DNA from 3 places in the Saccharospirillum sp. genome. Region 3 is predicted to be linked to each of the others. Evidence: predicted binding sites of a transcription regulator. Region 3 holds the regulator's gene; each other region holds the start of a gene.
The links. Region 3 encodes sigma-54, which starts transcription at its own class of promoters, with help from an activator protein. Its sites were predicted from a motif close to TGGCACNNNNNTTGCTNT; they were not measured.
Positions count from the first base shown of each region.

Region 1: glnL (nitrogen regulation protein NR(II)) is a predicted target of sigma-54. The motif match lies at 5,767-5,784, and genes of this name have one in related genera.
Region 2: WEB54_RS02710 (CmpA/NrtA family ABC transporter substrate-binding protein) is a predicted target of sigma-54. The motif match lies at 1,991-2,008, and genes of this name have one in related genera.

Region 1 is NZ_JBBECH010000023.1:14,200-21,568, forward strand. Features, by position in the region: gene hisA (1-(5-phosphoribosyl)-5-[(5-phosphoribosylamino)methylideneamino]imidazole-4-carboxamide isomerase) at 1-518, opposite strand, end outside; gene hisH (imidazole glycerol phosphate synthase subunit HisH) at 576-1,226, opposite strand; gene hisB (imidazoleglycerol-phosphate dehydratase HisB) at 1,303-1,893, opposite strand; gene WEB54_RS03115 (acetyl-CoA sensor PanZ family protein) at 2,059-2,439, shown strand; gene WEB54_RS03120 (diguanylate cyclase) at 2,402-5,545, opposite strand; gene glnL (nitrogen regulation protein NR(II)) at 5,832-6,911, shown strand; gene glnG (nitrogen regulation protein NR(I)) at 6,898-7,369, shown strand, end outside.
Region 2 is NZ_JBBECH010000020.1:68,459-75,827, forward strand. Features, by position in the region: gene WEB54_RS02695 (ANTAR domain-containing response regulator) at 67-633, shown strand; gene WEB54_RS02700 (hypothetical protein) at 1,044-1,184, shown strand; gene WEB54_RS02705 (hypothetical protein) at 1,226-1,522, shown strand; gene WEB54_RS02710 (CmpA/NrtA family ABC transporter substrate-binding protein) at 2,183-3,580, shown strand; gene WEB54_RS02715 (ABC transporter permease) at 3,646-4,647, shown strand; gene WEB54_RS02720 (ABC transporter ATP-binding protein) at 4,702-5,550, shown strand; gene WEB54_RS02725 (hypothetical protein) at 5,837-6,787, shown strand; gene WEB54_RS02730 (DUF1289 domain-containing protein) at 7,004-7,282, shown strand.
Region 3 is NZ_JBBECH010000088.1:39,185-46,553, reverse strand. Features, by position in the region: gene WEB54_RS16425 (BolA family protein) at 1-28, opposite strand, end outside; gene WEB54_RS16420 (phospholipid-binding protein MlaC) at 146-808, opposite strand; gene WEB54_RS16415 (KpsF/GutQ family sugar-phosphate isomerase) at 1,028-1,999, shown strand; gene lptC (LPS export ABC transporter periplasmic protein LptC) at 1,999-2,565, shown strand; gene lptA (lipopolysaccharide transport periplasmic protein LptA) at 2,552-3,103, shown strand; gene lptB (LPS export ABC transporter ATP-binding protein) at 3,104-3,829, shown strand; gene WEB54_RS16395 (RNA polymerase factor sigma-54) at 3,858-5,366, shown strand; gene raiA (ribosome-associated translation inhibitor RaiA) at 5,530-5,835, shown strand; gene WEB54_RS16385 (PTS sugar transporter subunit IIA) at 5,838-6,293, shown strand; gene rapZ (RNase adapter RapZ) at 6,299-7,177, shown strand; gene WEB54_RS16375 (HPr family phosphocarrier protein) at 7,174-7,369, shown strand, end outside.

The sequences.
Region 1 (7,369 bases), on a different contig from region 3:
CCATCGCGGCTGATGTCGGTGTAGACGATGGCGCTGACGCCGTCGTTGGCGAAACCGCGCGCGAGGTCGGTGGCCAGTACGTCGCTGACGTCGGCCCAGCCTTCGGTGGCTACGCGGCCGTCTTTGGCATCGATGCCGACAATGATGTGGCCCGGGAAGGCCTGGCAGGCTTCGCGCACGAAGCCCGGGTTCTTGACCGCTGCGGTGCCGATGATGCACCAGCTGACGCCAGCTTTAATGTAGGCCTCGATGGTGTCCAGCGAGCGAATGCCGCCGCCGATCTGGATCGGCAGATCCGGGTATTTTTTGGAGATGGCGGTGACCGCTTCGGCGTGAATCGGGGTGCCCTCGAAGGCACCGTTCAGGTCGACCAGGTGCAGGCGGCAGCAACCGGCTTCGACCCAGCGGGTGGCCATTTCTACCGGGTCGGACCCGAATACCGTGGCATCTTCCATGCTGCCTTGCAGCAAGCGTACGCACTGGCCGTCTTTCAGGTCGATGGCGGGGATGATCAGCATTGAGGGTGTCTCCTGTATTACCCGGAGATAGTACCGGGATAGGACCGGAATGATCGCTTAGCGGCGACCGTCCCAATCGACAAAGTTTTTCAGCAGGGTCAGTCCGGCCGGAAAGCTTTTTTCCGGATGGAACTGGGTGGCAAATAGGTTGTCGCGGTAAATCATGGCGGCGAAGGTGGCGTCGTAGGTACAACTTGCCGCCGTGTATTCCGGGTGTGCTTCCACGTAGTAGCTGTGCACGAAATAGAAGCGGTCGCCGCTGTTAATGCCCTGTAGCAGCGGGTGATCGATTTGCAGATCGACCGTGTTCCAGCCCATGTGTGGGACCTTCAGTGCCAGGCCGCGTTCATCGGTCGCGGTGGTGCTGAAGCGACGTACTTCACCGTCGAAATGGCCCAGGCAATCGACGCCGTTGTTCTCGTGGCTGTGTGCCATCAGCGCTTGCATACCGACACAAATACCGAGGAAGGGCTTGCCGCTGTTTACCGCCTCGGCGACCACGGTATCGACGCCCTGGCGGCGAATTTCGGCCATGCAATCGCGAATCGCGCCGACACCCGGCAGTAGAATGTGGTCGGCTTCGGCGATGCGGTGTTTATCGGACGTTACTTCGATTTGGGTGTTCGGGGCAACGTGCTCTAGCGCCTTGGCGACGGAATGCAGGTTGCCCATGCCGTAATCAATGATGGTCAGCAGTGTGCGACTCACGGAGTTATCCTGTTTTGGCGGAGTTCTGCATCAGGCACCCACAGTGGGCGCGGTCTGCATACCCTTTAAATCAATATCAGAGCACGCCCTTGGTGGAAGGGGTGATGCCGGCCATGCGTTCGTCTGGGGTCAGCGCCATGCGCAGGGCGCGGCCGAAGGCTTTGAACACCGTTTCGATCTGGTGGTGCGAATTGTGCCCTTTGAGATTGTCGATGTGCAGCGTGACCCAGGCGTGATTGACGAAGCCCTGAAAGAATTCATAAAACAGATCGACATCGAAACCGCCGACGCTGCCGCGAGTAAACGGCAGGTTGTATTCGAGGCCAGGGCGACCGGAGAAATCAATCACGACCCGTGACAGGGCTTCATCCAGCGGCACATAGCTGTGGCCGTAGCGGGTGATGCCTTTCTTGTCGCCGACAGCCTTCGCGAACGCCTGGCCCAGAGTAATGCCGATGTCTTCAACGCTGTGGTGGTCGTCGATGTGGTTGTCGCCGCGGCAGACGATGTCGAGATCGATCAGGCCATGCCGGGCGATCTGGTCCATCATGTGGTCCAGAAAGGGCATGCCGGTGTCGAACTGGGCTGTCCCGGTGCCGTCCAGATTGATACTGACTTTGATCTGGGTTTCGGTGGTGTTGCGTTCAACCGTCGCTTGGCGACTCATAGTACGACTCTCTGTTCTTGATGATTCGAGTGATGATTTGGGCAACGCATGCGGGGTTGGGGCTGTTCTTCCAGCATGGTTGCGCTGAAGTAAACGGCCTGATACCCGGTTGCGAAGGCGCATTATATCGGTATGCTGCGCCTCAAACCACCCGGACTGACGATCATGCCTGTAACACTGGACTTCCTGGCGCAATCGCCTGCTGCTGAACAACCGGAATCCGATACGGCCGATCTAGCGAGACTGGCGCAGGATATGCTCTCTTGCCCTTGTTATCGGGCCGCCTGGGAGGACTGGCTCGCTGGTTCTTGTGGAGTGGGGCTGTACGCCGCCCGTTTCAATGGGCGCATCGTTGGTGCTGTGTTGGTGAAAGATGATTGTTTGCTTAGCCTGGGGGTCAGAGCGCTTACCAGGGGCCGGGGTATCGGTTACAGAATGCTGTCGATGCTGGCAGCGCAGCGCAGTCTGAGAGTATCGGCACGCATGCATCCAGAGCTTGCCAGCTTTGTTAATGCCTGTTTGGTGTCGATGGCAGGCCCGAAATAACCGCCTGGTTCTTGCCGCGGGATTTGGCTTCATACATGGCCTGGTCGGCGAGATTCAACAGTTGATCGACCAACCGGGGCGCCTGCTCTCCCTGTACCTCGATAATGCCCACTGAACAGCCCAGTTGCTGGCCTTCCGGCCAGTTAAATTCCTGCCCGGTGAAGCGCTGCAGGAAAGCCTGGCAACGAACCGGTGTGGAAAAATCTTCCAGTATGCGCTGGGCCAGCTGTTGCACCGCCTTACCCTGTTCGTTGGGAAACAGTATGACGAATTCGTCGCCGCCCAGACGCGCCGCCAGATCCTCGGTGCGGGTATGTTCTTTCAGTAACTGGGCAAACCCCCGCAACACCTGATCTCCCAGATTGTGGCCGTAGTTGTCGTTCAGGTACTTGAAGTTGTCCAGATCCAGGAAGGCCAGCGTAAACCGATAGTCGGGGTTGCGTCGGCCGCGAGCCAGTTCTTCCTCCAACCGTGGGTACAGAGCCTGACGATTCATCAGGCCGGTCAACATGTCGGTGGACGACAGATGGTGCAGCTCTTTCTCGTGAATCAGTCGTTGTATGGCGGCCGCCAGTTGCCCGGCCAGTATGGAGGCCGTGCGCAGCACCGACTCCTCAAAACCGGACGGGTTGCGAGTCATCAGCACCATGTCACCAAAGTCATGATGTGGCAGGGCGATGCGAAAGATGCAGACATAGCCGGTATCGATGCCATCAAGATCCAGATTATTCATGCGGATCAACAACCGCCCGCGTGTCAGGCGCTGCAACGCCAGGGCCTGATGCAGACGCTCAGCGTCCAGAACCGGCAGGCCCCGGGTGATCAGGGTGTCGTTCATAAAGGGTTGCTGGGTCAGTTCGATCGCGACGTAATCGCAATCCAGATGGGCTTTCAGTTGCTGACACAGGGTTTCGACCAGTTTGAGCGTGTCGGTGGCGGCATTGGTCTGGGCACTGAGATGCGACAGCAGACGGGTATCGCGCACCCGTTGCTGGATCTGTTCGAGCTCACCCTCAAGACCGGCCGCTCGCAACACCGACATGACATCAATGTTGCTACTGGGCATGGGTGGGGTATCTGGCTCATGGGGCTGCATCCACTGAATCTGATTAGCCGGTTTCAGGCTGGATGGCATGCTGTCGGGGCCAGCGGCATACCAGGCCAGGTTTATCAGAGTGTCCGGCACATCAAGGTGCGTCTCCAGTGATGCCTGCAGCTTGTTAACCAGTGTTTTTACGCCATAGTAGTCGGCTTCTGCGCGCGCGAAATGCAACTTCAGACAGGTCAGTAACAGCGTCCCCCAAACCGACGGCTGCACCGGCCGTTGCCGAAAATCCTGTAAGGTATGCTGGGCCAGCACGCTGTGCCCCAGATAAAAGCGGTACAGCGCCTGCTGCAGTATTAGGTCGTCCAGGGTGTAAAACGGTATGGTGACAAAACCCCGAATACGACACAGACGGATGGCGGTGCTGAGCAGACGCAAGCTCTCCTGAACATTGCCGCTGATCAGGTAAACCCAGGACAGGTTGTGCAAGGTGACTGCGATTTCGTTGTAGTGCGCCACGGTTTGCAACTTGTGCAGGGTGTATAGAAAGGTATCCCGGGCTTCCTCTATTCGGCCCATGCGCATCTGGATGATGCCCAGGCCATTATACAGTGAGGCTTCGTGGCGTGGTGACGCCATGCGCGTGCATCGACCTAAAGCCAGTTCAAGGAGCCGGTGTGCCCGGCTGAACCGATGCGTTTTGGTTTGCAGAAAGGCCATGGCTTCTGTCAGTTTGACGGTGGCAATGTCGTTTTTCTGTACGCGGGCCTGGCTGAGGCCCGCCAGAATAGCGCGCCTCAGAAAATAGCGCTCCCGGTCGGTCATGCGGCTTTCCCAGGCGATCTGAGCGGCCCGCAAGGCGTAGCCGTAATCATCCGTGTCGCGCATGGGCAGCAGGGCTTCCAGGCGATGCAGCAAGTTAGCGGCCGGACGCTCGTGGTACATGCTACTGATCATTACCTGCAACAGTAGCCATTCCCGTTCTCGCACCAACCAGACTGCGTTCTTGGTGGTAATCTGTTCCAGTGCGGTCTGGGCGTGAGTGGCCATTTGCCGGGCGGTACTCAGCTGGTGCTTGGTCAGTGCGCACCAGCCGAGGCGCAAGTAGGCATCGAACATCTGATCATAGAAGTGATCCTGACGGGCTTCCTCGAGCAATTCGGTCAACAGGGTGATGGCGCCGTTGTGCTGGTCTTTGTAGTAATGGGCCTCGGCTTCGATCAGCCGCAGTGTGCTGCGGTGTTCGGTCAGTAGCAGGATCTGGCGTTCATCCAGTATCAACCCGATTTTGTCGCACAGCAGGTGGGTTTCGGTGTGGCACTGCAAAGCATGGTTTTTCAGGGCATCCTGAATCAGGCGCGGGATGCTCTGGGTGCTCAGCGGCAGGGGTTCCGGCCAGGGGGGTGAGTCGACGATAAGTTCAGGCGACAAATCGATCAGCCAGTTGGGCGGGTCAATTTCATCGTCTGCGCTGCGTTGCATACTGTGCCAGTCGAGGTCATGGGCTGCCATTAAGTCAGTATCGGTCGAGGTGAGCAGTAGCACCCGACCGTTTAATTGCTGTTGGGCGGTACTGACCAGGCGCTGCAAGCTAACACTGGCGAAATGAAAATGCGTCAGTGCCACGACGATAGGTCGCTGTTGCGATAGGGCGGCCAGCAAACGAAGAATGTCGTCCTGATAGGCAATGGTTTTCTGAATGACGTGATCTTTCAATTGCAGCGGATGCTGCTGGATATAGTGGTCATCCAGAATTTGCTTCCAGGTTGCCAGGTTGGGTGCATAAACACCCTGTTCTTCAAGCCAGCGACTGCAGTCAGTGATGCACAGCCGGTCGTAACCGTTCTGAATGATGTCAATCAACGGGTAATAGCCATGTAGCTGGCTGTCGGCAGCCAGTTGAAAGCGAACGCAATCAGCGGGCAGGTCTGCCATAAACGCATCCACCAGGCTGCTGAAGCGGCGGCCATCGGCATCGGCGAAAAGCAGGCACTGTCCCTGGCCTTTTACGGTCTGCTGCCATGCGTTGGCCAGCAGCCTAAGCGGGTAGGTCTGATTCATAATCCTTCACGATTTTGCAGCGTCCTGTGAGTATAAACCAAAAAACCGCGTCGTCGTGCAGACGAATTGGCACCTCAGCGCGTTAAAAGGTGCAAGCAAGGGACCTGAATCACAAGCTCAGCAATGCACCAAAATAGTGCTAGTATGGTTATATTCGAACTAAAATAGTGCATTACGGGGTGTTGGAGCCCCGTAATCGTGCATTTTAGGCATTAAATGACTGGCCTGCTTCTTGCGTATGCCATTTAAAGAATCACACAGCAACCCGGTGCACAGGAAACCTAATGTGACTGACACGCATTTCTTTCGCCAGTTGGTCGATCATCAATTTACCGCCGTCATCCAGTTGAACGACACGCTGGTCGTTGAACACCTCAACCCGTCTGCGGAATTGTTGCTGGTGCGCTCAGGAAAGCAAATTATCGGACAAGCGTTTTACAGCCTGTTCGTGAACCCGGCGGAAATCCGTGAAATGATGATGTCGGCGGTCGCCGGGGGCACCACATTGTCGGTTCGGTCTGCTCAGTGGCAGCTTGCGCACCGTGACACCTTGACACTGGATTACATGGTCACTCCTTATATGGACGACGAGGAGTTGCACCTCATCGTCGAGATGCTACCCGCTGACCGGGCGATGCGTATCAGCCGCGATGAAGGGCTGATTCAGCAGACTGAAACCACCCGGCATCTGGTGCGGGGAGTGGCTCACGAAATCAAAAACCCTCTCGGGGGTATTCGCGGTGCCGCGCAACTGCTGGCCAGTGAGTTGCCCAGTGCTGACCTGAAAGAGTACACCCAGGTGATCATTGAAGAAGCCGACCGTCTGCGTGACCTGGTCGACCGCATGTTGGGCAGCCACAAGGCACCCACAATGTCCAACGTCAACATTCATCAGATTGCTGAACGGGTTTACGCCCTGTTGCGGGTTGAGTGTGGCGACCGGATTCGGTTAACCCGGGATTACGACCCGAGCCTGCCTGATTTCAATGCAGATGAAGCCCAGTTGATACAGGCGGTGTTGAATATCGCCCGCAACGCGGTTCAGGCGCTTATTGAAAACAACGTTGAGGCGCCTTCCATAGAATTCAAAACCCGGGCGGTGCGTCAGTTCACCATTCGTCAGAACCGTTACCGATTGCTGGTGAAGCTCGACATCATTGATAACGGGCCGGGTGTTGCACCGGAAATGATGGAAAAGATTTTTTACCCAATGATATCCGGCCGGCCCACGGGTACGGGCCTGGGTCTGTCGATCGCTCAGCAAATCATTAATTTCCACAATGGCGTCATCGAGTGTGACAGCAGTCCCGGTGCCACCGTCTTTAGTGTCTATTTACCGTTGGAGGGGCTCAATGGCCAATCATAATTGCGTCTGGATCGTCGATGACGACCGCTCCATTCGCTGGGTGCTGGAACGTGCCTTCGAGAAGGAAGGCATCGAGTGCCGCAGCTTCGAGTCCGGCGAGGCGCTGTTGCGCAAACTGGATCAGGATCCGCCCGATGCCATCGTCAGTGATGTGCGCATGGAGGGCATCGACGGGCTTGAACTGCTCAGCCGAATTCACGATAACCATCCGCATTTGCCGGTGATCATCATGACCGCGCATTCAGATCTGGAAAGCGCCGTCGCTTCGTTTCAGGGCGGTGCCTTCGAGTACCTGCCCAAGCCGTTTGATGTTGATGATGCGGTATCCCTGGCGTTACGCGCCATTGAGCACACCCGCCAGAAGCAAAAAACCTCCGAACCCGCCGTGGCCCCGGCCAATACCGAGATCATCGGCGAGGCGCCAGCCATGCAGGAGGTGTTTCGGGCCATTGGCCGGC
Region 2 (7,369 bases), on a different contig from region 3:
ACAGCCCTTGCAATAACAAGCAAACACCCTGTACCAGCCCAATAAGTAGGATCCCACCTTGCGCGTATGAACATTCTTGTTATTGACCAGCAACTCGAACGCGCCCAAATTCTGGAGACCGCGCTCACGGCACTCGGCTACGCCGTAGTGATTCGCTCGCCGGACGAGCATCGCATCTATCAGTTGGTCGAATCTTTTCAACCCGACGTGGTGATCGTTGACGCCCAGTCTCCCGACCGGGACATGCTTGAAGATGTAGCACTCACGTCCGACCGGACCCCGCGACCGATCATTTTCTTTGCCGAAGACGATGATGACACCGTTATTCGCGATGCCATCGCTGCCGGGGTCAGCGCCTACATTGTCGATGGCCTTCAGGCCAGTCGGGTCAACACCATTATCAAGGTTGCCATCTCCCGGTTTGAGGCGTTTCAGGCCCTGCGCGGCGAGCTGCGCAAAACCCGCGACGAGTTGGCCGAACGCAAGGTCATTGACCGGGCCAAGGGCTTGCTGATGAAGCACCGCCAGTGCGACGAGGCCGCCGCCTTTGGTGCCATGCGCAAAATGGCGATGAACAAAAACGTGTGCCTGGTCGACATCGCCCAGGACGTACTGATGCTGTTTGATGAGTAACCCAACACCGCACCACCAAGATTCCTATTCAGCCGATCCGACCGCTGGTGATGGTTCTGCGCCTGATCGGGTGTGCCCTGCCTGCAACACAGACGCAGCTGGGGCCGGCCTTGAAAGCCGTAATAGAGGAGCGTCATCGGTTAGACCAGCCCAGGCTGGTGTTTGGTACGGTGTTTCCCATGTCGATGCACACCGTGGGAAAATGTTTTCAAAAAGATGACACCGGTACTCGACAGTGAAAATTCAACCGATTCAGAGACTTAGAAAGCTGCTGTAAAAAATGCCTCCCACCGGCTGATTTTTTCTTTTAAAACCCTCTTTTCAGCCCCTGCTGTCCTCTGTATTATGCGCGACCCGCTGACCACTGAGCCTTTGGCAAACGGTTGTCAAAGCGCTGACGGGAGACCTGTATGAGTAAAGCAGCGTCGGCACCGGAGCCTAACCGGCACAATCCGGTTGCCAAGTTCAATCCGCATCGTGGCGAGGCTTTTAACGATCGTAAAAAGTCGGCCAAACGCGGATACCACAAGCACCGCCCAGACTGGGCATAACATCAACCCACTTTATCCAAAGCGATACCGGGAGCCCCATCATGATCCGTTTCACAGTCGATACCGTTCGTGTTCTCATTCACGTCAGCCCGCGCGGCGTGTTTGAGGACCTGTCTGACTGGGATCAGGAGGTCGTAGGCTCATATTCAGTGGATGTGTCCGCCAAGCTGGACAAGGAAAGCTGGGCCGACGCGGCACTCGATGCCTTTCACGGCTCTATTGCGGTAGATGATGAAGACGCCCTCGATTTTCTGGTTGAAGACAGCCAGGGCAGTTTGTTGATCGGCTCTCAGGGTCATCTGCATGCGTCTCTGATGGACGAAGCAGAACTGGTTTAAATCACTCCGAGCAAGCACGGCGCACCTCTAAAGAGTGCGCCGGATTTACCCCTGCCTCACGTTCGATTAGTGGCCATGGTCCGCGTCGGCTACCGGTGATGCCTCTGCGGGGTCGGCGTAAATCCGTCCATGGAGCCTAGACCGCAGCATCCATGCTGCGGACTCCCCCGCACAGGCATCACCGGCACCCACCGCTTGCATTGTGCAAACCCCTAAAACTTAAATTAAAAACCAAGCCTAATCACTCATTGTGCTCCACGCGCATTACCAAACTACTAAACTTTTTCCTACTTATAGCCTTCTTAATTTAGTCCCAAGATCTGGACCTAATTGTGCCGCAATGGTGCGACTGCTGAGTTAACAGTCCACAAATAGCGCATAAAACCCTTTGCTATCGACATAATCCCCTCCCGCACGACAAGTCCACAACCCGCAATATAGAGCCTTCTCTCTGCCATTTTTTAACCTTGGCACGTTAATCGCTACAACTAAATTACAGTAATCGTCTTTGCACCGGACATAACCGACGAGCACAGGACGACTACCCCCCAGATTACTTGGCAACGGTGCCCTGTTCGCAAACTGCGGACTCGGCGCCGTTTTTTTTGCACGCCATTCAGCCACGCCGACTCAGGCAGACTGAGAGCATTGGGAAACTCTATGGAGACACTAACCATGACCTTCGCCGACCTTTCAATACCGCTACGCCAATCCATCACCCGGGCACTGGCGGGTATTATTCTGTGTTCAACACTGGGCGTTGCCCAGGCTGATCTTGGCTGGCCGGAAAAAGAAGCCCTGACCATTGGCTTTATCAAATTGACCGATATGGCCCCGCTGGCCATTGCTTATGAGAAAGGGTATTTCGAAGACGAGAGGCTGTATGTCACGCTCGAAGCCCAGGCCAACTGGAAAGTATTGCTCGACGGCGTTATTACCGGTGAACTGGATGGCGCTCACATGCTGGCGGGGCAGCCGTTGGCGGCAACACTGGGCTATGGCACCCAGGCGAACATCATTACCCCTTTTTCGATGGATCTTAACGGCAACGGCATCACTGTCTCCAACGATGTGTGGGCGAGTATGAAAGAACACATCCCGCACGAAGACGGTAAGCCAGTTCACCCAATCAGCGCAGAAGCCTTGCAACCGGTGGTAAATGAATACCGGAACCGTGGCGAGGCCTTCAAGATGGGCATGGTGTTCCCGGTCTCGACCCACAACTATGAAATTCGCTACTGGCTTGCTGCCGGTGGGCTTCATCCTGGTTATTACGATCCCGCCGGTGGTGACACCTCCGGTCTGGTCGACGCCGACGTACAGCTCAGCGTAACACCACCACCGCAAATGCCTTCAACACTGGAAGCGGGCACGATCAAGGGATACAGCGTTGGTGAACCCTGGAACCAGCAAGCCGTGTTCAAAGGCATTGGTGTGCCGGTTATTACCGATTATGAGATTTGGAAAAACAATCCGGAAAAGGTTTTTGGCATCACCGAAGAATTTGCCGAGGAATACCCAAACACGACGGTGCGTATGGTGCGTGCATTAATCCGCGCCGCCTACTGGCTGGACGAAGACAACAACGCTAACCGTGAAGAAGCCGTTCGAATTCTGTCTCAGCCCAAGTACGTCGGTGCGGATGAAGAAGTCATTGCCAACTCCATGACCGGCACCTTTGAATACGAACGGGGCGATGTTCGCTCCGTGCCCGACTTCAATGTCTTTTTCCGCTTCAACGCTACCTACCCCTACTATTCCGATGCCATCTGGTACCTGACCCAAATGCGTCGCTGGGGTCAGATTGAAGAAGAAAAAACCGATGACTGGTATTTAGACATGGCCGCCCGGGTGTATCGCCCCGATCTGTATCAGACAGCCGCCGCTAGCCTGATTGAAGAAGGGCTATTCAGTGCCGATCAGTTCCCCGCCTTTGCCAGCGAAACCGGCTTCAAACCGGAGCAAGAGGAATTCATCGACGGTATTCCCTACAACGGCCGCGAGCCCAATGCCTACCTGAGCCGTTTTCCGATTGGCCTGCAAGGTAGCAACGAGTAATCGTCCGGGGTGCGGTGTCATCCGCACTGGACCAACGCACCCCACTAACAGGACAGGAGACCGACATGACAGCACAGACCTTCACTCACCCCTGGCGCAAACTCAAGCTTACACTGAGCACCCGCCTGGCCGATTTCAACCCGGTGCAGTGGCTGACATCACTGCTGTTGCCCGCGATCGGCATCGCGATTTTTCTGATGCTGTGGCACCTTGGTGCCGGGCAGATCAATACCTCACTGGGTACCTTCCCGGGCCCGGGCGATGTGGTTGAACAGAGCCAGTCTTTATGGGAAGGCCATCAGGCTGAGCGAGCCAAGGAAAGTGCGTTTTACCAGCGCCAGGAAGAACGCAATGCGGCGCGTGTGGCAGACGACCCAAGCTACAGCCCGACCGTTCACAGCTACCCGGGCAAAGCGACGTTTATCGACCAGATTTTTACCAGTCTGTTCACCGTTCTGGCTGGTTTTCTGGTGGCCAGTGTCATCGCGATTCCCTGCGGTATTTTGATTGGCCTGTCGCGCTCAACCTACCAGGCGGTGAATCCGATTATCCAGATTTTCAAACCGGTCTCGCCACTGGCCTGGCTGCCGCTGGTGACCATGGTGGTCAGTGCGATCTATGTATCGGACGACCCGATGTTTGAAAAATCTTTCATCACGTCACTGTTCACAGTCACCCTGTGTTCGCTGTGGCCAACGCTGATTAATACCGCCGTTGGCGTGGCCAATATTGATCGCGACTTGCTGAACGTCAGCAAGGTATTGCGGCTGCCCACCCTGACCCACATTCGCAAAATCGTCATTCCATCGGCCATTCCGATGATGTTTACCGGTTTGCGCGTCTCACTGGGCATCGCCTGGATGGTGCTGATTGCCGCTGAAATGCTGGCGCAGAACCCAGGGTTGGGAAAATTCGTCTGGGATGAATTCCAGAACGGCAGTTCCGATTCACTTGGTCGCATAATGGTAGCGGTACTGGCCATTGGTTTAATCGGCTATGCACTGGATCGGGTCATGCTGTTGATGCAGCAAGCCGTTAGTTGGGACAAAACCAGTGAACAACGCTGACCAACACAACGACACACCAAGTACTGAACCCTTTTATGCGCCAGGAGATCTATCATGACTCAGACACACCTCGAACTGACTGGCGTTGGCATTGACTTCCCAACGCCCAAAGGCCCCTTCACCGCCTTGCACAACGTGAACCTGAAGGTTCGCGACGGTGAATTCGTCTCTCTGATCGGGCATTCCGGTTGTGGCAAAAGTACCGTACTCAACATTGTTGCAGGCTTGCACCAGGCAACGCGCGGCGGTGTTTTACTAAACGGAAAAGAAGTGGACGAACCCGGCCCGGAACGGGCTGTAGTGTTTCAAAACCACAGCCTTCTGCCCTGGTTAACCGCCTGGGAAAACGTTGAACTGGCGGTAAAACGCGTGTTTGGCAAAACCAAAAGCCGGGCTGAAATGAAAGACTGGATTACCCACAACCTGGAACTGGTGCACATGGCTCATGCCATGCACAAACGCCCCGGTGAGATTTCCGGTGGTATGAAGCAACGGGTCGGCATTGCCCGGGCACTGGCCATGCAGCCGAGTGTTTTGTTACTGGATGAACCCTTTGGCGCACTGGACGCCCTGACGCGTGCGCACCTGCAGGATTCACTGATGGAGATTCAGGCGCAGCTGGGAACAACGGTGCTTATGATCACCCACGATGTCGATGAAGCCGTGCTGTTATCCGACCGCATCGTGATGATGACCAATGGCCCCTCGGCTACCGTCGGTCAGATTTTGGAGGTTGATCTGGAGCGACCGCGCAATCGTCTGACACTGGCCGACGATGTGCATTACAACCATCTGCGCTCTGAAGTGCTGACGTTTCTGTACGAAAAACAGCTCAAAGTCGAGCCTATTTCGGCTCGAGCCAAGGCCTCTACTCAGGCAAAAAATAATACCGAGGTTGCCTGATACCCTCCTGAAACAGGGTACGCTGCGTACCCTGTTTATTGATCTTTTTTATAACAACACTTCAAAAAAACCAGAACAAATAGGTCGCCGTTCCGTGATATTTTGTTATTTCATTACAGTTCAGTGGCCTGTCAACTGGCCTGGGAAAGGCTTTCGGAAATTGGCCGTTACTGAGCAACAAAGCTGACTACACGGGCAGGCCGCAAGGCATGGCCACCATTGGAGAAGCCGCTAAAGGGATGGTAGCGTAAAGACCTTAACGCACTCCTCAGGATCCCATCGCCCCATGGCGTACCACAGTTATTTACACCTTGTATCAAGCTATCAACAGGATCGCACGGCCATCAATGGCCTGATCGAATCGATTGTCTCCAGCCTGGACCGGATCAGCCTGCTTACCGACCCCAAGGCACAAAAAGAAGAAGTCGCTCACCTGAGCCGGGCCTACCCGTTCATCGAAATGCTGTACAGCCTGGACGCCAGCGGCTGCCAGCTACTGCCTTCAGCCTACGGCCAGGGCATTACCGAGCCAACAAGACGCACCCTCGGGCAACATAGTGATCGCAGCCACCGGCCGTATTTTCAGGCCGCTCATCGAAACCCCGGTGCCATCACCGTCTCTGAACCTTATTTGTCGAGTGCAACGCACCGGCTGGCTATTTCGGCCGTACTGCGCTTTAACCGCAGCGACGGTGACGCAAACCCTTCTGAAACACCCGGGTACCTGGTGCTTAATCTAAACCTGCAGGCGCTGATCGCCTATCTGAACAACGATCAGTTGCGTTATCGTTTTCACCCGGCCTTTCGGGCCGTCTACGCACTGATCGGGTCGGTATTGATCGCGGTATCCGGTCTGTTGCTCTGGGCATCGCTGGAATCACTGCTGGGCACTCTATTAACCCCCAGTCACATCGCGACCGACTCCTTCGGTGTCGTCATTCTCATTACGCTGAGCCTGGCGATTTTTGACCTTGGCAAAACCATCATCGAAGAAGAAGTCTTTGTACACAAAGACATCCACCACCATGGCTCGACGGAAAGAACCATAACCCGCTTCATGTCTGCTATTCTGATAGCGATCTCGATCGAGGCGTTATTGCTGATGTTCAAATCACTGCTGGGTGAGAGCAATCAACTGATCCAGGCGGTGTATATGATGTTGTCGGCCGTGGCCCTATTGATAGGGCTCGGTATTTACCTGAAACTGAGTCGGCCCGAAGGTAGCAATGGCAGTTAACTGAGTCACCCCGCTACTGGAGTTCGGGTCTAACCGGTGGCACTAGTCCGCACCGACCGCCGGGGTCACTCCTGTGGGGTCGGCGTGAATCCATCCATGGAGCCTAGACCGCAGCATCCCTGCTGCGGACTACCCCACAGGAGTAACCCCGGCAATCGCTGCTCGCGCTTTTGGCGAACTCCAAAACCAAAATACAAAACAACCTGACAGGGTGCCATGAAACAGCTCGAATTTTTCGACATACCCAGCCCCTGCATCGGCGTTTGTGAATCCGGTGCCAGGGGCTATTGTCGCGGTTGTTTTCGTTCCCGGGCCGAACGGCAGTATTGGTTTCAGGCTGACGATGAAGCCAAGCGTTTGATTATTCGTGCCTGCCAGGTACGCAAGCTTCGTTTCGAGCGAGCCAAATCCAGCCTGACATCTGAACCATCACCACCGCAAGAAGCCCTCTTTCCCAATCTCGACGAAGATTTTGGCAGTAATTCCGAACGCTAAATTCAGAGTTCACAACTCAAGTTTCGGAGTTCGCCATGGAGACGAGCGCCGACTGCCGGGGGTTGCCCCGGTAGTCGGTGCGGACCA
Region 3 (7,369 bases):
GCAAGGCCTTAACTTCGTCTGCGGACATGGTACTTCCTGCTTGGGTATGAATTTATTAAGGGGCGAGGATTATACGGAAAACGCAACCAAATCGAAATGACCTATCCCTCAAAACAAGGGCCGGCCTGAAATGGCCGGCCCTTGTTTATTGAAACTGATCCTCGTTAAAGGTTTCTGCTGTGGTGCGCTCCCATTCATCGATGGTCGCGTCCAGGTCCCCACCGGTATCGCGGTATATCTGATCAAACTGTGTCTTGAACGTCACGCCCAGGTTTACACCGTTTACGATCACATTTTGCATTCGCCAGTCATCGGCTTCACGACTGTAGTAAACGCTCTGGACCATAGGGTATTCCTGACCGTCCGGAGAGATCACGTTCAGATTCACCCGAGTATTGCGAACCGTATTTTCGCTTTCATTCTCACCGGGCAGCAATTCAACCTCGAATGAGCCAAAATTATACAACCCGCCCGCATAGGTATTGATCATGCTTCGCTTGAACACTTGAAGAAAGCGGACTTTCTGCGCCTGAGTAGACGATTCCAGCAATTCATTACCCATAATTCGACTGACGATAACGGTATAACCAATCAAAGGGTCCAAAACCCCTCCAACCTCCGCCAGATACGCCTGCCGATCCCCGCCGCCGCCTTCCTCGTTGTACTTTTTAACCACTTCCAGCACCGCATTAACGCCGTCCATAACGCTCTGCCCGGCAGGTTTGCTGGGTGTAAATGCTTGTGCCTGGCTAGCTGCCAAAACCACACCAACCAAGATGAATCCGCGTATCGCACCAACTATGTTCATAAAAAGGCTCCTTTTGTCCTTTATATTACCAACCTACAGCTTAGGCCTGAATACTGCCTGAATCGACCCCCCATCAGTCATAACCCTGTGTAAATAAAGAAAAAATTAACACTGCACCAGGCGGGCGTCGCCACTTTAGACTGGCAACTGATGTGGTATTCTATCGGTTTGATGACCGTGACCTAACCGTGTCCGACCTGACCAGGCAGCCCAAATAAGATGAAACCGCACGTTAACTATCTAACATCAGCACGTCGCACACTCGACCTTGAGATCGAAGCCCTGCGGGGCCTGACAGAACATCTTGATAGCGCCTTTGAACAAGCCTGTGAGCGGGTACTGGCCTGTAAGGGACGGGTAGTGGTCACGGGCATGGGCAAATCAGGGCATATTGGCAACAAACTGGCGGCCACCCTGGCCAGCACTGGCACACCGGCTTTTTTTGTTCATCCGGGCGAAGCGAGCCATGGTGACATGGGTATGATTACTGAACAGGATGTGGTCATTGCGCTGTCAAATTCCGGCGAAGTAGCCGAAGTAGTCACTCTGATTCCCTTAATCAAGCGGCTCGGTGCCAGCCTGATCGGTATGACCGGTAACCCCAACAGCACCCTCGGCCGTTCGGCCGACGCGCATATATACTGCGGTGTCGAGCAGGAAGCCTGCCCGCTCAATCTGGCACCGACTTCCTCCACTACAGCAGCTCTGGTCATGGGCGATGCCCTGGCCATCGCCTTGCTCGAAGCCAGAGGCTTTACCGCCGATGACTTCGCGTTTTCCCACCCCGGAGGTAGCCTGGGCCGTAAATTGTTGCTGAAAATTGGCGACATCATGCATACCGGCCCGGAAATCCCCGTGGTGGAGCCGGACACTCTGTTACGCGATGCGCTGTTGGAAATGACCCGTAAAGGCCTGGGTATGACGACCATCATCAGCGCCGAAGGGGACTTGCTGGGCGTATTTACCGATGGTGACCTGCGCCGCACCTTGGATCAGGGTATCGACATTCTGACCACGCCCATCCGCGCCGTCATGCACAGTGGCGCCTATACCATGCATCCAGAGCAGTTAGCTGCCCAGGCGTTGTATGAAATGGAAGAGCGCAAAATCACCTCACTGGTCATCGTTAACGCCGGTAAAACAGCTGGCGTTATTCACCTGCACGACATCCTTCGTGCCGGGGTTGCCTGATGGCTGGCCGGCGTCGCAGCCTGATCGTTGCCGCTAGCCTGGGGCTGATTGCCCTGGCGATCTGGTGGCAAACGGATCGGGAGCAGTCGCCCGGCCAGGCAAGGCTGGAGCTGCCCGAAAATGCGCCGGACCTTTATATTGAACGCCCGGACCAAACCCGATTCGATGCCGGGGGCCAGCCCGAATTACGGGCGCAGGCCACAACTCTCGCCTATTATGAAAACAATGGCGAAAGCCTGATGACAGCACCGGTGATGACGATTCTGACCAATCCGGACCAGCCCTGGCAGATTACCTCCGATCACGCCACCCTGTTTAACGACGGCAGCGTCAATTTTGAACAGAATGTTGAAGTGACCGAACAACAAGCCGTCGGGGGCATGCAGTTATACACGGACTGGTTGAGGGTCGAGCAGAATGGCCGCTTCGTCACAACGCCCAGGCCTGTTAAACTGCTACAACCTGGCCAGGAAGCCCGAGGTGTCGGTATGGACGCCATTCTGACCGGGGACGATTCCGACATAACGCTCAAATCAGAGGTATCGATTCGCTATGACGCGAACTGAGACAGCCTGGCCACTTGCTTACCCCTTTGTACGGTCGATGGTACTGGTGCTGACCTGTCTGGTCTGCCAGACAGCCTGGGCACTGCCCGGAGATCGCGATCAACCAATGACCATTACCGCCGACGAAGGCAACTTCAAAAGCAATCGCGGTGAGGCGACGTTCACTGGCAACGTCTATCTGAAACAGGGAACCCTCGAAGTATGGGCCAATACCCTCAATGTACGGCGCGATCCTGAAACCGGCGACATCACCTTTCTGGAAGCCATAGGCGAACCGGCGCGCTATCAGGAGCTGCCCAGTGAAGAGGATGGCCTGATTGAAGTACGCGGCAAGCGCATTGAGTACAGACCCGAAGAAGACCTGATCATCACCGAAGGCGAAGGCCACCTGACTCAGTCAGGTAGCGACATCGAAGCCGACTACATTCGCTATAACCTGCTCGATGAGTCCCTGGACGTGCGATCCCAGCGCAGTACCAACAACAATAAAGACGCACCTCAGGCCACCTGGACGCTGCAACCCGGAGCGATGGACTGAATGGCCCTGCTGGAAGCAAGAAACCTGGCAAAGAGCTACAAAAAGCGGCCCGTCGTGCGCGACGTTAGCCTCAGTGTTGAAAAAGGTCAGATCGTAGGCTTGCTAGGCCCCAACGGCGCGGGTAAAACCACCTGTTTCTATATGATTGTCGGTCTTGTGCCAGCCGACAACGGCGACGTTCTGATCGGTGACAAAAGCGTCACCCGGCTGCCCATGCATGCCCGGGCCCGACATGGCATCGGATACCTGCCCCAGGAAGCCTCCGTCTTTCGCAAACTGACGGTACAGGACAATATTCTCGGCGTTCTGCAAACCCGCAAAGATCTGTCCCGAGCCCAGCAGAAACAACAGCTGGAGTCTTTGCTCGGTGAATTTAACATTACCCATATTCGTGACAGCCAGGGTATGGCATTGTCGGGGGGTGAACGGCGACGTGTCGAAATCGCCCGGGCCCTGGCCATGGAGCCGGCGGTTGTCCTGCTGGACGAACCCTTTGCCGGCGTCGACCCCATTTCCGTCGGCGATATTAAAGCTATAATCCATCACTTGAGAGATCGCGGTATTGGCGTTCTGATCACCGATCACAACGTCCGGGAGACACTCGACATCTGCGAAAAAGCCTACATCGTGGGTAATGGCCACATCATTGCAGAAGGGACAGCGGAGGACGTTTTGAACAACGCCACCGTTCGTGAAGTGTATTTAGGCGACCAATTCCGCTTATAACCATGGCCAAAGGCACATATAACGCTCTATGAAGACCTCCTTACAACTGAAAATGAGCCAACAGCTGACCATGACGCCTCAGCTGCAACAAGCCATTCGCCTGCTGCAACTGTCGACTCTGGATCTGCAACAGGAGATACAGGAGGCACTCGAAAGCAACCCCATGCTCGAGGTCCGCGAGGATATCGATGAAAGCGGTGCGGCCGATTCAAAAAACAGCCAGTCAATTGACCAGAAAGCCACCAGCGACGCGGAAAACACAGCAAACTCTAACGAGGGTGATCAGCGTGAGCTGGAAATCGCCGAACACATACCGGACGATCTGGCCGTAGACAGCTCCTGGGATGACATTTACACCCACGCTCCCACCAGTCATGGCCTGCCGTCCGGCGACGACGATTTCAATTTTGAAAACGTCTACGGCACCACCGATTCACTTTGGGATCATCTCAACTGGCAACTCAATCTGACCACCATGACCGATCGCGACCGGCAAATAGCCGAGAGCCTGATCGAAAGCGTCAATGCCGAGGGTTACCTGTCTTCAAGCCTGGACGATATTTTCGAGGGCCTGACCGGGCATATGGCAAACCTCGATGACCCGCTGGAAATGGACGAAGTCGAGGCGGTGTTGCACCGTGTTCAGCATTTCGACCCGCCCGGCGTCTGCGCCCGCGACCTGGCTGACTGTCTGACCATTCAGTTAAACCAGATGAGTGAAGACACACCCTGGCGTGAGGCTGCCTTAACCGTCGTCAACAACTACCTGGATCTGCTCGCGTCACGCGATTACAGCCAACTGATGCGTAAATCCAAACTCAAAGAGCCAGAGCTGCGCGACGTCATTGCGCTGATTCAGAGTCTCAACCCCCGGCCTGGTAACCAGATCGAAAGCGGTAAAGAAGAATACGTAGTGCCCGATGTCATCGTTCGCAAAGACATCAAGAATAATCGCTGGCTGGTTGAATTGAACCCCGAGATTGCGCCCAAACTGAGAGTCAACGTCTCCTACGCATCCATGGTCAAACGGGCCGATTCAAGCAGCGACAACACCTATCTGAAAGACCACCTGCAAGAAGCCCGCTGGTTCATCAAAAGCCTGATGAGCCGGAACGAAACCCTGTTGAAAGTAGCCACCAATATTGTCGAACATCAGCGCGGTTTTCTGGAGTATGGCGAAGAAGCCATGAAACCCCTGGTATTACACGACGTGGCAGAAGCCGTTGAAATGCACGAGTCGACCATTTCACGGGTGACCACGCAAAAGTACATGCACACGCCACGAGGCATCTTTGAACTCAAGTACTTTTTCAGCAGCCACGTCAGCACCGACAGTGGCGGAGAAGCCTCAAGTACCGCTATTCGCGCCATCATCAAAAAACTGGTCGCTGCAGAGAATCCGCGCAAACCTTTGAGCGATGCAAAAATTGCGACACTGCTCGGTGACAAGGGCATTCAGGTGGCTCGCCGTACCATTGCCAAATATCGTGAGGCCATGATGATTCCTCCGTCAAATGAGCGTAAACGACTGATTTAAAGCAATTGATTAAAAAGGCCCAAGGTTGAAAGCGGTCAGCACAGGCGCCAAATTCTGCTTTAGGAGCTAGACTGAAAGAGGCAAAGGGAACCCGGATAATATTGCCCTGCTGACATCCTGATCACCGGATGCGGCAGATCCATCACTGCAAGAGGAGCGGACTATGCAAGTCAATATCAGTGGTCACCATGTGGAAGTTACCGAAGCACTGAACGACTATGTCGGTCAGAAACTGGACCGACTGGAGCGACACTTCGACCAGATTGGCAATGTACAAATCACCCTCAGTGTTGAAAAACAGCGACAAAAAGCCGAAGCTTCACTCAACATCAAGGGCGCCCAGATTCATGCGGACTCTGAACACGATGACTTGTATGCCGCTATCGATATGATGGCGGATAAACTGGACCGTCAACTGCTCAAACACAAAGAGAAGACAGTTGATCGAATGCACGGGAATTCACGTTAATCATGATACCTCTGGACCAAGTCCTGACCGTTGAACGCGCCTTTATCGGCGCGTTCGGCTCCAGCAAAAAACGCGTACTGCAAACCCTGGCAGAACGCCTGGCCAATGCAGTACCGGGCGTCACCGAACTCGATCTGTTCGATCAACTGATTGCCCGGGAACGACTTGGTTCCACCGGACTGGGACAGGGCATCGCCCTGCCCCATTGCCGACTGGCTAACATCGACCGTCCGGTTGCTGCCTTGGTTAAACTGGACGAAGCCGTCGATTTCGAATCACCGGACCGACAACCCGTCGATCTGATGTTTGCGCTGGTGGTTCCCGAAACCGCCACCGATGAACATTTGCAATTGCTGGCCGCTGTAGTGGAGCGGTTCAATGACACCGATACGGTTGCTGCCCTGCGTGATAGCCGGGATCCCGATGAACTCTACCGGCTCTTCTTCAAGGGATTCTGACCGCCATGGCGACGACGGCCACTCCATTCCGGCTGATATTAATCAGCGGTCGATCAGGATCGGGCAAAAGTACCGTCCTGAACGCACTGGAAGATGCAGGCTTTAACTGCATCGACAACTTACCCCCGGCTTTGCTGCCCGAACTGGTGAGATGGATGTCTGCCAGTACCGATCAGCCCAATACCGCCGTATGCATCGATGCACGGATGTCGCCTCAGGGGATATCCCGCTTACCCGAGATTCTGGCTTCACTGCAAACCGATCTGGTTCCGGAAATCCTGTATCTCGATGCCGATGAAACCATACTGTTGCAACGTTTTTCCGCTACGCGTCGCAAACACCCGCTGACCGATCAGCATCGCTCGCTGGCAGAGGCTATCGCTCATGAGGCTCAGCTGCTGGCACCAGTAGCGGCACTGGCCCAGTTGAAAATTGATACCAGCAGTTTGTCACTGCAGGAGCTGCGTGACCAAATTCGCTCCCGCGTTATTCGCAAACCTCGCGGCATCGCCCTCCAGTTTCTGTCGTTCGGGTTCAAGCACGGTCTGCCCCGCGATGCCGATCTGGTGTTTGATGTTCGCTGCCTGCCCAACCCCTACTGGGACAAATCGCTGCGTGTCTACACCGGCCGGGATGAACCCATTCAGGCATTTTTGCAGCGCGAACCAGCCGTCACCGAAATGTTCGAAGACATTCGCCGCTTTGTCGACCGCTGGTTGCGTCAGTATGAAGCTAATCAACGCGCTTACCTCACCGTTGCTATCGGTTGCACGGGCGGGCAACATCGCAGCGTTTACATTTGTGAACAACTCTATGGTACCTTCTCTGCCAAGTATCCAAGCGTTCAGCTCAGACACCGGGACATGGGGCACGACGAAGCGTGATTGACGAACAACTGACCATCATCAACAAGCTCGGCCTTCATGCCCGGGCGGCGGCTAAACTGGTCGGCATCGCCGGTCAGTTCGAGAGCCACATTGTGCTGGTCAAGAACGGTCGTGAGGCCGATGCCAAGAGCATTATGTCGGTGATGATGCTGGCCGCCAGTCAAGGCACTGAACTGACTGTTCGCATCG